Regions from separate parts of the Dactylosporangium thailandense genome, predicted to be linked through region 2. Evidence: riboswitches for the same ligand, from Rfam matches in the RefSeq annotation. Region 2 holds a riboswitch; the other holds the start of a gene.
The links. Region 2 has a riboswitch for S-adenosylmethionine ahead of AC6JBM_RS40715 (aminotransferase class V-fold PLP-dependent enzyme). Riboswitches for the same ligand answer to the same signal wherever they lie in the genome.

Region 1 (7,113 bases), 170 kb from region 2:
CATCGTGGGCGACTCGCCGACGGTGCAGCTGGACGTCTCCGACGTCGACGAGGCCGAGAAGGTGCTGGGCGAGGTGGCCGGGGTGCGCTCGGTGGCCTGGTCCGGCGGGCGCGGGCTGGTCATCGACATCGACGGCACGCCGCGGGCCGAGGTCGTCGCGGCGCTCGTGCGGGCCGGGGTCGGCATCGACCGGGTCACGCCGCGGCGGCGGCTGGAGGACGCGTTCCTGTCCCTGGTGGGCGGGGACACCAAGGCGAGCGGAGAGCGGGAATGAGCGGTACGGAGCGAAGCGGAGTGGCCGCTCATCAGCAACACAGGTTCAGCTCAGGCCGGCGCCGGAGCGAAGCGGAGGTGTCGGCATGAGCACCACGGAGGTCGTCGGGGGCGCTGCCGGGTATCGGCCCGGCGCGACCCTCTCGCTGTGGACGGAGATCCGCCGGCAGGGCTCACGGCGGCGCACCCAGCTCGCGCTGGGCTTCATGGTGCTGCTCCCGCTGATCATCCTGACCGCGTTCCAGCTCGACAGCGGCAACTCGAACGACAACGGCGGCGGGGGCGGCGAGTTCTCCCGCCTGTCCGACCTGGCCACGAGCGGCGGGCCGAACTTCACCCTCTTCACCCTGCTCGTCTCGGCCGGCTTCCTGCTCGTCGTCGTGGTGGCGCTCTTCCACGGCGACACCGTGGCGTCCGAGGCGAGCTGGGGGAGTCTGCGGTACCTCCTGGCGATGCCGGTCCCGCGCTCCCGCCTGCTGGGCATCAAGCTCGCCGTGTCGATGCTCTACAGCCTCGCGGCGATCCTGATCCTGGTGGCGACGGCGCTCGCCGCGGGCACCCTGCGCTACGGCTGGGCGCCACTGAGCGCACCGATCGGCGGCGAGATCGCGGCCGGGACGAGCATCGTGCGGCTGATGGAGATCGTGGCGTACCTCTGCGTCACCCTGCTCGTCGTCGCCTCCCTCGCGTTCCTGCTCTCGGTGTCGACCGACGCCCCGCTCGGCGCCGTCGGCGGGGCGGTGCTCCTGCAGATCCTGTCGAACATCCTCGACCAGATCACCGCGCTCGGAAACCTGCGCACCGTGCTGCCGACGCACTACGCCGACGCCTGGCTCGGCCTGCTGTCGAGCCCGATGCAGACCGACGACCTGGTCAAGGGCACGATCGCGTCCCTGGTCTACGCCACCGTGTTCTTCTCATTGGCCTGGTGGCGCTTCCTGCGCAAGGACGTCGTGAGCTGACCCGCATTGGACGGGCCCCTACCGGCGGGTAGGGTGCCCGTCCATGCGGATCTCCGCCTTAGCCGGCGCATGTGCCCTGGCCGTGGGGCTCGCCGCCCTCGCGGCCGGGCTGTACTACGACCAGACCCACCTCTACGAGTGGACCCACTTCGCCCAGAGCTCGAACCTGACCCGGGGCCCGGTGGAGGCGCAGACCGCGAAGATCTTCACGCTCATCGGCGCGATCGCGAGCGCGTTCGGCGCCACGGTGGCCGCGGGCAGCACGGTCATGGCCCGCCTCGGCGGCCGCACCGGCCGGTGGATGCTGCGGCTGGTCTCGGTCCTGCTGCTGGTGCTGATGCTCCTGGTCGCGGTCGTGCTGGTGGTCGCCTCGATCTCCGGCGAGCCGCCGGTCGCGATCATCGAGACGCCGTGGTGGCTGCTGACCGCCGAGTGGGCCGCCCTCGGCGTCGCCATCCTGGGCGCCGGCACCGCGACCGCCCAGCTGTGGCGCTTCGTGCCCGCGACGGACGACGCCCGGGCCGCCTGACCCTTATCGTCGTCGCCGTGAGGCTGATGCTCGCCGTCATCGCCGCCGTGAGCGCGGAGCTGATCGCCCTGGCGCTGTCCCTGCCCGGCTTCATGCGCCAGGTCTCCGCGAGCCAGGCGATCGCCGAGGCGCTCGACCCGGGCAGCTTTACGCGGGCGGCACGCTCATGATGCTGGTGCTCGGCAGGCTCCGCTGGATCGGCCTAGCAGCGCGGCCGTGGGCGGTGGCGTAGCCGGCGGCGGTGGACGGACGGCCTCGCTGCGTCGTGGTTCGAACTGGGCCGCCGCAGGAGCCGTGGCGGGAGCACTCCTGGACCCTGGTGGCCGCGCTGCTCACCGGCATCGTCGCGCTGGTCGTGCTGGGCCGCCCCCGCGAGCGGCACGGGCTGGAGGAGTCGTGGGCGTGATGCTCGCGGTCGCCGCGGCGGTGCTGGCCGAGGTGGCCGGGCTGGTCGTGGCCGCGCTCGGGTTCGCGGCCGAGCCGTGGCGCCCGGGCGGGCCGGTGCTGGGCTGGACGCTCGCGGGCCTGGCGGCGCTCACGCTCGCGGTGCTGGTGCAGTACCTCATCGGACGCCCGGCCTCCCTGCACCGCCTGCGGGCGCTGGTCGCGCTCGGGTTCGGGCTCGCCGCCGGCTACCTGACCGCCTGGGCGCCCGCCGGGCTGGTGGTCGCGGCGCTGGCCGGGGCCGCCGGGCTCGCGGTGCTGCGGCTGCCCCGCGACCGGCACGGGCTGAACGAGGAGTACCGGCCGGTGCCGCTGGGGTGGCTCCAGCCGCGCCCGGACGCGCTCGCCCGGCGGCGGGTCGGCGTCTCGGCCGGAACCGGGGCCGCGATCGCGCTGCCGGTCGCCGCGCTGCACGCGGCCGCGGGGGCGGTGCTCGGGCCGTCCGGGCTCGCCGACGGCTGGTCGATCGCGGCCCCGCTGGTGCTGTTCGGGGGCGCGCTCGCGGTGGCGGCGGCGGCGTACCTCGACGGGCCGGTGGCCGCGCGCCTCGCGGTGCGGCTGGTGGTCGCGGCCGGCGCCGGGGCCGGGCTCGCGCTCGGCGCCCTGGTCGCGGGCGGGCCGGGGCCGGCGACGGCGGGCGTCTCGGTGCTGGTCACCGCCGGGCTGGCGGCGATGCTGCTCGGCCCCGACCCGCGCCGGGCGGAAGCCGCAGCAGAAGCGGAAACCGCGGCAGAGGCGGAGGTCGCGGCGGAGGCGGAGGTCGCGGCGGAGGCGGAGGTCGCGGCGGAGGCGGAGGTCGCGGCGGAGGCGGAGGTCGCGGCGGAGGCGGAGGTCGCGGCGGAGGCGGAGGTCGCGGCGGAGGCGGAGGCCGCGGCGGAGGCGGAGGCCGCGGCAGAGGCGGAGGCCGCGGCAGAGGCGGAGGCCGCGGCAGAGGCGGAGGCCGCGGCAGAAGCGGAAGCCGCGACAGAAGCCGGGTAACGGGTAAGCAGAACGAGCGCGGGGCGAGGCTCAGGCGGTGTAGCCGGGGACGGTCACCATCGGGGGGCGGTCGGGGTGGGCGACGGCCGTCTCGTGCGGTACCACCGCCGAATCCCGCCGCTCGAACTGCGTCAACGTCGGCCAGAGGGAGCGGCCCGGCGACACGCGGGCGTTGATCGTCTGCAGGATCGTCGCCGCCATGCGGCCCAGCGCGGCCGTGTCCTGGTGGCCGTGGGTGCGCTGGCCCAGGTCGACCTGGGCCACCGCGTCGAGCCCGTGCGCGCGCCAGGCGTCGATGAGCAGGCCGGTCTCCACGCCGTAGCCGGCCGCGAACGGCAGCGACTCGAGCAGGGTGCGGCGGGCCGCGTACTCGCCGGCGAGCGGCTGCACGACTCCGGCCAGCTCCGGGAAGTGCGCGTTGAGCAGCGGGCGGGCGGCCAGCTCGGTGACCCGGCCGCCGCCGGCCGCGGAGACGTCGAGCAGAGGCCGGTCGTAGAACGCCTTCACCATCAGGGTCGCCGGGTCGGCCAGCAGCGGGCCCAGCAGCCCGGTCACGAAGTGGGGCCGGAAGTCGGTGAGGTCCGCGTCGACGTACACCAGGATGTCGCCCTTGGTGACGGCGAGCGCCTTCCACAGCACCTCGCCCTTGCCCGGCCGGGAGCCGGTCGCCGGGAGGATGTCGTCGCGGTGGTGCACGGTGGCGCCCGCGGCCGCGGCGACCTCGGCGGTGCGGTCCACCGAGCCGGAGTCGACCACGATCAGCTCGTCGACCAGGGGGCCGAGGCTGCGCACCCCGCTGACGATCTCCCCGACCGTGGGCTCCTCGTCGAGCGCGGGCAGCACCACGCTGACCCGGGTGTCACCCTTCGCCGCGAGCACCTCGTCGGCCGGCCAGTCGGGCCAGCGGGAGGTGCGCCGCGTGAACCAGTCCGCCGCCGCAGGGTGCATGCCTGAAACGCTAGCCCGGCCCAGCTCGTGAGATGACTCATACCCGGGGGCCGGTGGTGCCCCTTACACTCGGGTACAGCTGCACCCACAACTCAATACCTCATCCAGAGGGGCAGAGGGATACGGCCCGATGAAGCCCCGGCAACCCCTGCGACGCGTGCTCGAAGACGAGGCTTGTCGCGGTAGGTGCCAAATCCGTCCCGGTGCACGCCCGTGCGCTTTGGGAAAGATGAGAGGAAGGCCTCTGCCATGACCTCGACGCTCAGCGTCTTCACCGACTCGCCCGCCCGCAACCTGGTCTGCCGCGGGTGTGGGGCGACGTTCCCGCTCGCCGCGCAGCACGCGTGTTACGAGTGTTTCGGCCCGCTCGAGGTCGGCTACGACGCGGCGGCGCTGGCCAAGGTGACCCGGGCGCAGATCGAGGCGGGGCCGAAGAACATCTGGCGCTACGCGCCGCTGCTGCCCGTCGGGCTGGACCCCGAGACCCGCGTGACCCTGGACCCGGGCCTGACGCCGCTGGTGCGGGCCGACGGACTGGGCCGGGAGCTCGGGTTCACCGCGCCGCTGTACGTCAAGGACGACTCCGCCAACCCGACGCACTCGTTCAAGGACCGCGTCGTGTCCGTGGCCCTGACCGCGGCGAAGGCCCTGGGCTTCACGCGCTACTCCTGCGCCTCCACCGGCAACCTCGCCAACAGCGTCGCCGCGCACGCCGCGCGGGCCGGCGTCCCCTCGACCGTGTTCATCCCGGCCGACCTGGAGCCCGGCAAGGTCGTCATGACCGCCGTGTACGGCGGCGAGGTCGTCGCCATCGAGGGCTCCTACGACGAGGTCAACCGCCTGTGCTCGGAGCTCACCGAGACCGACGAGTTCGAGGACACCGCGTTCGTCAACGTCAACGTGCGGCCCTTCTACGCCGAGGGCTCCAAGACGCTCGGCTACGAGGTGGCCGAGCAGCTCGGCTGGCGCATCCCGGCCCAGGTGGTCATCCCGATGGCCAGCGGCGAGCTGCTCACGAAGATCGACAAGGCGTTCGCCGAGCTGGTCGAGATCGGGCTCGTCCCGCCGAGCGAGTGGAAGGTGTTCGGCGCCCAGTCGGCCGGCTGCAACCCGATCGCGAAGGCGCTGCACGACGGCACCGACGAGATCACCCCGGTGAAGCCGACCGGCATCGCCAAGTCCCTCAACATCGGCGACCCGGCCGCCGGGGTCTACGCGCTGGAGTCCGTGCGGCGCACCGGCGGATGGATGGAGTACGTCGGCGACGACGAGATCCGCGAGGGCATCCAGCTGCTCGCCCGGACCGCCGGCGTCTACGCCGAGACGGCCGGCGGGGTCACCACAGCGGTGCTCAAGAAGCTCGTCGAGTCCGGCAAGCTCGACCCGAACGCGGAGACGGTCATCTTCAACACCGGCGACGGCCTCAAGACCCTCGATGCGGTCGCCGACCGGGCCGTTCCCACGCACCGGGTCAAGCCATCGCTGAAGTCGGCCCGCGAGGCCGGTCTGCTCGGATGATTTTTTCGCTCCCGCGATCACGGTCCGTTGATCTGCGGAGAGCGCTTCCACGCTCGGACGAGGGGTACCTCGCCCGAGTGGGGGAGACGATCGATACCGAGCGTAGTCGTTGCTGCGCGGAATGTCGGATGGGTGACTTGACGCCCTAGGTCCCGGGGTTCAGGATGCTCGGTGCGGGAGGACGTGTCGCCGCGAGATCCCTGGATCCGCGACCACAGCACCGGAGGTGCTGGCGAGCGTCCTCCCGACCATTTCCGGGGATAAATGGATTGCCGGGAGCCGCCGCTCGGCGACACCCTGAGGCCCATGACCCCGCACACGCTCGAGATCGTCGAGGTGCGCGCCGATGACCCGGCGGCCGTCGACGCGGCGTTCGAGATCGTCGGTGAGTCGGTCCACGCGGACCGGCCCGATCTGCCGCCGGAATGCCGGTATCAGTACGACATGCAGTGGCGCGTCCCGCCGCCCCGAGAATTCCGCCACCGTTTCCTGGCCCGGCAGGGCGGCGAGCCGGTCGGTGCCGTCCAGCTCGACCTGCCCCGCCACGAGAACCTCGACAAGGCCCACGTCGACATCCACGTCCGCCCGGCCCACCGGCGGCGGGGCGTCGGCCGGGCCCTCTTCGCGCACGCGACCGCCGTCGCCCGCGCCGACGGCCGCACGCGGGTGCTCGGCTTCGGCCCGGCCGAACCCGCCGGGTTCGCCGAGTCGTGCGGCATGACGAACGGCCTGCTCGACGCCCGCCGCCGGCTGCTGCTCGCCGACGCCGACGAGGCCGCGCTCGACCGGCTCTACGCGGAGGGCCGGGCGAGGGCCGCCGGCTATCGCCTCGTGCACTGGGGCGACGCGCTGCCGGAGGAGCACGTCGAGGACCTCGCCGCACTGGACAGCTCGTTCGTGACCGAGACCCCGATGGGTGAGCTCGACTACGAGCCCGAGCGGGTCGACGCGGAGCGGCTGCGCGCCCAGCACGCCGCGTTTGTGGCCTGGGGCTCGCGGCGCTACGAGGCCGGGCTCGTCCACGAGGCGAGCGGCCGCCTGGTGGCCTGGACCGCGATCAGGGTCGCCCGGACCGTCGACTGGCACGCCTGGCAGCTCATCACCCTCGTGGACCCCGCGCACCGCGGCCGCCGGCTCGGCATCGTGGCCAAGGTCGCCAACCTGCGGGCGATGCGCGCGGCCGAGCCGGCGGTGACCACGATCGACACGTTCAACGCGGTCGACAACTCGTACATGATCGCGATCAACGAGGCGATGGGCTTCCGCCTCGTCGACCACTGGGCCAACTGGCAGGGGCCGATCCGGGACTGAGGTTGCCGGCCGGGGGAACCGTCGCGGGAACTCGTCAGATGGTCGGCGGGCCCGCTCCGCGGTGGCAGGATGGCGCCATGGAGAACTCACACCCCATGTTCGCCAGCCACGCCGACACGCTGGAGCGGGCGCTGACCGCGATCGCCGAGC
Region 2 (7,113 bases):
TGGTGAGCCAGTCCTGGATCTGCGTCACGCCGGCCGACGCCTTCTCGGCCAGGGCCGGGAACCCCGCCACGAACTCGGTCACCACGAGGGTGAGCACGCCCGCGACCGCACCCAGGCCCATGATCAGCACGACGAACGCGGCCAGGGACGGCGGCAGCTTGACCCGGCGGCGCAGCACGCCCATCACCGGGGCGAGCAGGGCCGAGAGCAGCAGCGCGATGCTCAGCGGGATCAGCACGGTCTTGAGCCGGCCGACGAGCCAGAGCAGCACGGCCGCGGCCGCGATCAGCAGCAGCAGGCGCCAGGACCAGGCGGCGGCGATGCGCAGGCCGTGCGGGATCTCCGCGTCGTCCCGGCTCGTGGTCGTCGCGTGCTCGAACTCCCCCACGACCAGCGTCGGCTCCGGCTCGGGCTCGTCGGCGACCGCGATCTCGCGCTCGGCCCTGGCCTCCGCGAGTCGCTGGAGGTAGGCGCGGCGCAGATTGGCGCGCACCTTGTCGAACCGGCCCACGTACTACCTCCCCGATGCGGCTTCCACGTCTCCCGACGGCGACTCTCCACCGTAGACCGGGTCGCGCGACGTTGGCACGCATCGAGGCGGTAGCGTCGCAAGCGTGACAGCACAACCCGCCGCTGGTTACCAGGCGTCCACCGGCGCTCAACCCGCTGCCCCGACCGGCGACGCGACCCCCCGACGCCCTGCCGATCCGGCTCCTGCACGACCGGGTGCTCGTCCGGCTCGAGGGCGCCGAGGGCGAGCGCCGGCACATCTCCGGCATCGTGATCCCCGCGACCGCCTCGGTCGGCAAGCGGCTGTCGTGGGCGACCGCGGTCGGCGTCGGGCCCAGCGTGCGCTCGATCGTCGCGGGCGACCGGGTGCTCTTCGACCCCGAGGAGCGCTCCGAGGTGGAGCTGCAGGGGCGCGACTACGTGCTGCTGCGCGAGCGGGACGTGCACGCGGTCGCGGCCCGGCGCGTCGAGCCGGACTCGACCGGCCTCTACCTGTGACGCCGACCGGCGCGCGGCCCTGGTAGGTCGCGCGCCGGGTGGCGGTCAGCGGTAGTAGTACGGGGCGGCGAACGCCGGCGGGGGCGGCGGGGCCAGCGAGACGGGCACGGGCACCACCGGCGTGGCCGGGGCGTCGAGGACCCGCACGACGCCGTCGGGGAAGGTGATGTGGTAGCGCGTGCCGTCCCACACCGCCCGCGGCGACTGAGGGTCGCGGCCGACGAAGACCTGGCGGTACGCGTCGAGCGCGGTCAGCAGCTGCCGCTCCTCGGCGAGCGCCTCCATGCGCCGCTTCGGCTCCTTGTCCAGGCCGCGATGGAGGCCGTCGCGCAGGAGGGCCAGCCGCGTCGCGTCGAACTGGAACGCCCGCATCGCCTTGGCGCCCGCGTCGCCGGCGACCCGCTTGGCCCAGCGGCGGGCGGACAGGCGGCGGCCGAGCGTGCCCAGCGCGGCGACCTCGGGCGGCGAGAACCATCCGGCCCGGGCATATTCGCCGAGCACGCGCTCGGTCAGCTTGCCCTCGTTGGAGCGCAGCCACAGGGCGAAGCCGACCATGCACAGGAAGATCGGCATCATGACGGCGAAATAGCCGTAGAGCAGGACCCACGCGCTCGTCGACGCCGTCACCGACATGAGGTTCCACGAGCCGTGCAGCATCATGGCGACCAGCAGGCCGGCGAGCGGGGCGAGGAAGCGCACCGGCCGGGCCGAGGAGCGCGAGGCGAACCCGAGGCCGATGCCGGTCATCGAGGTGAACAGCGGGTGGGCGAACCCGGTCATGAGGATCCGCACGATGAAGATGCCCACCAACGCCGCGGCCCCGGTGACGGGTCCGGACTTGTCGGCGGCCTCGCCGTAGCCCTTGAAGCCGAGGTACAGGATGTTCTCGACCATCGCGAACCCGGTCGCGGAAAGTCCACAGTAGACGATCCCGTCGATGATGCCGGAGAACGCGCGCGGGCGGCGCCAGAACAGCAGCACCGGGCCGAGCGCCTTCATGCTCTCCTCGATCAGCGGCGCGACGATCACGGCGACCAGCGCGTCGGAGAGCCCGGCCTTCTCGGCGAAGTAGGAGCCGGCGGTGTTGACCACCAGGGCCACCCCGGTCGCGACGAAGGCACCCCAGCCGAAGACGAAGACGAGGTACTTCACCGGCTCCGGCTCGTACCGATCCAGCCACAGGAAGCAGGAGACCAGCACCGGCACCGGGATCACCGCGGAGGCCACGCCCACGACCAGCGCCGTCCACCCGCCGCTGAAGCCGAAGAACGCGAGCACGGCGACGCCGCAGGCCGCGATGAAGCCCATGACGCCGATCAGCGTCCAGAGCCGGCGCCGGTCGGAGCGCTTCGCGGGCGGGGCGGCGGCCAGGGCGAGCGCGGCCGTCGGGTATTCCTGGCGGCCCGTCGGCGGCTCGACCGCCTCGGTCACGTTGGGCACCGCGGGCGCCATCGCCGGGCCGGACGACTGCCCGGCCGGGATCTGGGGCGTCATCGGCCGGCCCCACTCGGCACCGGGCGCCGGCTGTCCCCAGGCGGTCGGAGGGGCCGACGCCGGCTCGACGGCCGGCGGCGCGGAGGCGGGCTGACTCCACGCCGGCCGCCCCCACTCGGGCTGCGCGGCCGGCGGGGCCGAAGCGGGCTGCGCGGCCGGCGGGGCCGAAGCGGGCTGCGCGGCCGGCGGGGCCGAAGCGGGCTGCGCGGCCGGCGGGGCCGAAGCGGGCTGCGCGGCCGGCGGGGCCGAAGCGGGCTGCGCGGCCGGCGGGGCCGAAGCGGGCTGCGCGGCCGGCGGGGCCGAAGCGGGCGGGGCCGAGGCGGGCTGCGACGGGGAGGGCTCCGGGTTTGAAGGCGAGCCCCAGCCGGAGGGTGTCGCCGGAGCGCTCGGGGAGGCCCACGGGGACGCGCCCGGCGGCGAGGCGGCGGGCGGCCCGGACGCGGGCTCGGGCGAGGACGGCGTCCCATTCGGCGGGAGATCGCTCATGGGGCAACTTTATCCGCGGTACGGTCATGTCAGGTCATGAGTGCCAGCGCACAGCCCCGGCTTGCTGGCCGGCAACCCTCGCGTTCGCGGCGGGGTGCCCCGGGTGATGACCCGGCCCGGCACGCGGTGTGCCGGGCAAGCGCGAGCGAAAGGGCTGCCCTGTGTCCGAAATTCTCACGCCCGGCGAGGTCAAGCTGTCCGACGGGCGCAGCGTCGACTTCGCCAACCTCGACGTCGCCGCGACCGCCCCCTGCCTGCGGGTCGTCGCCGACGCCGTCGCGGACCTGCTGCCCTACTACGGCAGCGTCCACCGCGGCGCGGGTGCCCTGTCGGAGCGCTGCACGCGGGAGTACGAGCAGGCGCGCGAGACCGTCGCGGACGTCCTCGGCCACGGCCCGGGCGACACGGTGATCTTCACGCGCAACACCACGGACGCGTTCAACCTGCTCGCGCGGGCGGTCCCGGCGGGCACCACGGTCGTCACGTTCGATGCCGAGCACCACGCCAACCTGCTGCCCTGGCGCGACGCGATCCGGCTGCCGGCGCCCCGCACGCCGCGGGAGGCCGTCGAGGCGCTGGAGCTGTGCCTGTACCAATTGCGGAACCCCAACGTCCTCGTCAGCGTCACCGCGGCGAGCAACGTGACCGGCGAGGTGTGGCCGGTGGAGGCGCTGGCCGAGGTCGCGCACCGCCACGGCGCCCGGATCGCCGTCGACGCCGCGCAGCTCGCCCCGCACGCCCCCGGGCGGCTCGCCGGGCTCGGCGCGGACTACGTCGCGTTCTCGGGGCACAAGCTCTACGCGCCGTTCGGGGCGGGCGTGCTCGCCGGGCGGGCGGACTGGCTCGACGCGGCCGAGCCCTACCTGGCCGGCGGCGGGGCCAGCGCCCACGTCCCCGGCGACGGGCCCACGCGCTGGGCCACCGGCCCGGCCCGCCACGAGGCCGGCACCCCCAACCTCCTCGGCGCGGTCGCCCTCGCCACCGCGCTGCGCGCCCTGCGCGACCGCGACCTCGCCGGCGACCTCGCGGGCACCGAGCAGGCGCTGCTGCACCGGCTCCGCGCCGGGCTCGCCGCGCTGCCGCACGTGGAGGAGCTGCGGCTCTTCCCCGCCGACGCGGCGCGGGTCGGCATCGTCTCCTTCGCCGTGCGGGGCCGCGACCCGGGTCAGCTCGCGGTGTCGCTCGGCCGCGACCACGGCATCGGGGTGCGCACGGGCCTGTTCTGCGCGCACCCGCTGACGAACCGCCTGCTGTCCGAGGCCACGGCCCGCCTGACCGGCGAGGCGTCGCCGGAGGTGGCGGCAAGCTGCGAGCCGGGGGGCGGGCAGGCCGTCCGGGCCAGCTTCGGCATCGGCACCACCGAGGAGCACATCGACCGGCTGCTCGCCGCCCTGCAGTGATCCCGACATATACGAAATGTCCGATAAGTCGCGGCGCGTAGCGCCCGACTTATCGGCCCAGCAGGAGGTCGCCGCGGGCCGAGACGCGGTCGAGCACCACCGATGGGGTCAGGCCGGCGGCGGTCAGCTCGCCGGCCTCGACCTCGTCCCACGCCAGCGGGGCGCTCACGGTCGGGGTGGGGCCGGCGCGCAGGGAGTACGGCGCGACCGTCGTCTTGAACGCGTTGTTCTGGCTCCAGTCGATGAACACCTTGCCGGGCCGCAGCTGTTTCGCCATCTTCGCGACCACGAGCCGCGGGCGGGCGCGGGCCAGCTCCTCGGCGACCGCCTTCGCGTAGGCGCTCACCTCGTCGGCCGTCTCGCCGCCGGGCAGCGGCACGACGAGCTGCATGCCCTTCTTGCCGGAGGTCTTCGCCGCGCACTCCAGGCCGTCGGCGGCCAGGCGCTCGCGCAGCACCAGGGCCACCTCGAAGCACTCCGGCAGCCCCGCGGGCGGGCCGGGGTCGAGGTCCACGACGAGCTGGTCGGGGTCGAGCGGGCGGCCCTCGGCGTCGACCCGCCACTGCGGCGTGTGCAGCTCCAGCGCCGCGAGGTTGGCCAGCCACACGACCGTCGCGAGCTCCTCGACCACGATGAAGTCGATCTGCTCGCGGCCCTTCGAGGAGCCGGGGACCGGCAGCCGGACGGTCCGCACCCACTCCGGCGTCCCGGCGGGCGCGTTCTTCTCGAAGAAGCCGTCGCCCTCGACGCCGTTCGGGTAGCGGGTGCGGGTCAGGGGGCGGTCCCGCAGGTGCGGCAGCAGTGTGGGGGCGATCCGGGTGTAGTAGTCGAGGACCTCGCCCTTGGTGAAGCCGGCGCGCGGGTACAGCACCTTGTCGAGGTTGGAGATGTCCAGCCGGCGGCCGTCGACCTCCACGTGAATCCGGTCAGGCATCGCGGACCTCCTCGGCGCTGAGGTCCGGCCGGATGCGCAGGAAGCGCGGGAAGCGCAGCCGGCCGTCGCGCGTGCGGTGCCCGAACTTCACCTCGACCACCAGGTGCGGGTCCACCCACACGGCGCCGCGGGCGTCCTCGCGCGGCACCGACGCGCCGAACGGGTTCCGGCCCGTCGAGAGGGGCTCGAGGGCCGCCAGCAGCGAGCGCTCGGACGCGCCGGAGATGCCGCCGCCCACCCGGCCGCGGTAGGCCAGCCCGCCCGGGACCGGCACCCCGACCAGCAACGCGCCGAGCGCGCGCTTGCCCGGCCGCCAGCCGCCGACCACGAACTCGCAGCTCTCCTCGAGCTTCACCTTGATCCAGTCGGGCGTACGGACTCCCGGGTGGTACAGCGACTCCGCCCGCTTCGCCACCACGCCCTCGAGCTTGTTCTCCAGGCTCGCCGCCACGGTCGCCGGGCCGTCGTCGAACGACGGGGGCACCATCGCGCGGGAGCCGAGCGGGAGTGCTTCGAGGCGTTGGCGGCGGGTGCGGTACGGCAGCCCGACGAGCTCGTCGCCCTCCGCGCGCAGGGCGTCGAAGACGAGGTACGTCACCGGCACCGTGGCCGCCAGGCGCGCGGCCCGGTTCGGCTCGCGCACGTGCATGCGCTCGGCGAGCACCTGGAACGACGGCTGCCCGGCCTCGTCCATGGCCACCACCTCGCCGTCGAGCACCGAGTCGGCCAGGCCCCGCCCGACGCCGGCGAGCTCCGGGTAGGCGGCCGTCACCTCGGCCCCCGAGCGCGCGAAGAGCCTGGTCACGCCCTTGCGCACGACGGCGATCGCGCGGATGCCGTCCCACTTGAACTCGTACGCCCAGCCGGGTCCGGCGGGCAGGGCACCGGGCGAGGCGAGCATCGGAGCCGGCGCAGCTGCCATGCTCCACACGATAGTTCGCCTGCGAGTTCCTCGCGCCCGGCTCGAAACGATGCGAAGCTGAAGATTGCATGGTCGATACGCTGCGGAAAGGATCCTCATGCGCGCGATCTGGAAGGGCGCGGTCTCCTTCGGGCTGGTCTCGATCGCCGTCCGCCTCTACTCGGCGACGGAGGAGAAGGACATCCGCTTCCACCAGGTGCATCGGGACGACGGCGGGCGGATCAAGTACAAGCGCGTCTGCTCCGTCGACGGCGAAGAGGTCGCCTACGACGACATCGCCAAGGGCTACGACCTGGGCGGCGGCGAGATGGTCATCCTCACCGACGACGACTTCTCCGACCTGCCGCTGACCACCAGCCGCGCGATCGAGGTGCTGGAGTTCGTGCCGACCGAGCAGGTCGACCCGATCCTGTACAACAAGGCGTACTACCTGGAGCCGGAGCAGACCGCGGCCAAGCCCTACGCCCTGCTGCGCGACGCCCTGACCAACGTCGAGCGTGTGGCGATCGTGAAGGTGGCCCTGCGCCAGCGCGAGCAGCTGGCGACCCTCCGCGTGCGCGACAACGTGCTGGTGCTCAACACCATGATGTGGCCGGACGAGATCCGCGCGGCCAAATTCGACATCCTCGACGAGGACGTGACCGCCCGCCCCGCCGAGCTCGCGATGGCCGGCTCGCTCATCGAGTCGATGGCGGCCGACTTCGACCCGAGCGCCTACACCGACAACTACCGCGAGGCGCTGCAGGAGGTCATCGACGCCAAGGTCGCCGGGCGCGAGGTCGTGCAGCCGGAGGAAGCCGAGGAGGCCCCGGCCGCCGCGGTCGACCTGATGGCCGCGCTGCGCGCCTCGGTCGAACGGGCCCGGGCCG

Region 1: another riboswitch for S-adenosylmethionine. It lies ahead of thrC (threonine synthase); the one in region 2 lies ahead of AC6JBM_RS40715 (aminotransferase class V-fold PLP-dependent enzyme).

Annotation. Positions count from the first base shown of each region.
Region 1 is NZ_AP029195.1:9,313,199-9,320,311, reverse strand. Features, by position in the region: gene AC6JBM_RS41500 (alpha/beta fold hydrolase) at 1-274, shown strand, start outside; gene AC6JBM_RS41495 (ABC transporter permease) at 360-1,235, shown strand; gene AC6JBM_RS41490 (hypothetical protein) at 1,279-1,764, shown strand; gene AC6JBM_RS41485 (hypothetical protein) at 1,782-1,934, shown strand; gene AC6JBM_RS41480 (hypothetical protein) at 2,030-2,170, shown strand; gene AC6JBM_RS41475 (hypothetical protein) at 2,161-3,186, shown strand; gene AC6JBM_RS41470 (glucosyl-3-phosphoglycerate synthase) at 3,217-4,134, opposite strand; SAM riboswitch class I at 4,232-4,370, shown strand; gene thrC (threonine synthase) at 4,384-5,652, shown strand; gene AC6JBM_RS41460 (GNAT family N-acetyltransferase) at 5,959-6,963, shown strand; gene paaN (phenylacetic acid degradation protein PaaN) at 7,041-7,113, shown strand, end outside.
Region 2 is NZ_AP029195.1:9,140,499-9,147,611, forward strand. Features, by position in the region: gene AC6JBM_RS40700 (AI-2E family transporter) at 1-511, opposite strand, end outside; gene AC6JBM_RS40705 (GroES family chaperonin) at 667-1,008, shown strand; gene AC6JBM_RS40710 (PrsW family intramembrane metalloprotease) at 1,054-2,502, opposite strand; SAM riboswitch class IV at 3,021-3,136, shown strand; gene AC6JBM_RS40715 (aminotransferase class V-fold PLP-dependent enzyme) at 3,159-4,388, shown strand; gene ligD (non-homologous end-joining DNA ligase) at 4,438-5,322, opposite strand; gene ligD (non-homologous end-joining DNA ligase) at 5,315-6,244, opposite strand; gene ku (non-homologous end joining protein Ku) at 6,342-7,113, shown strand, end outside.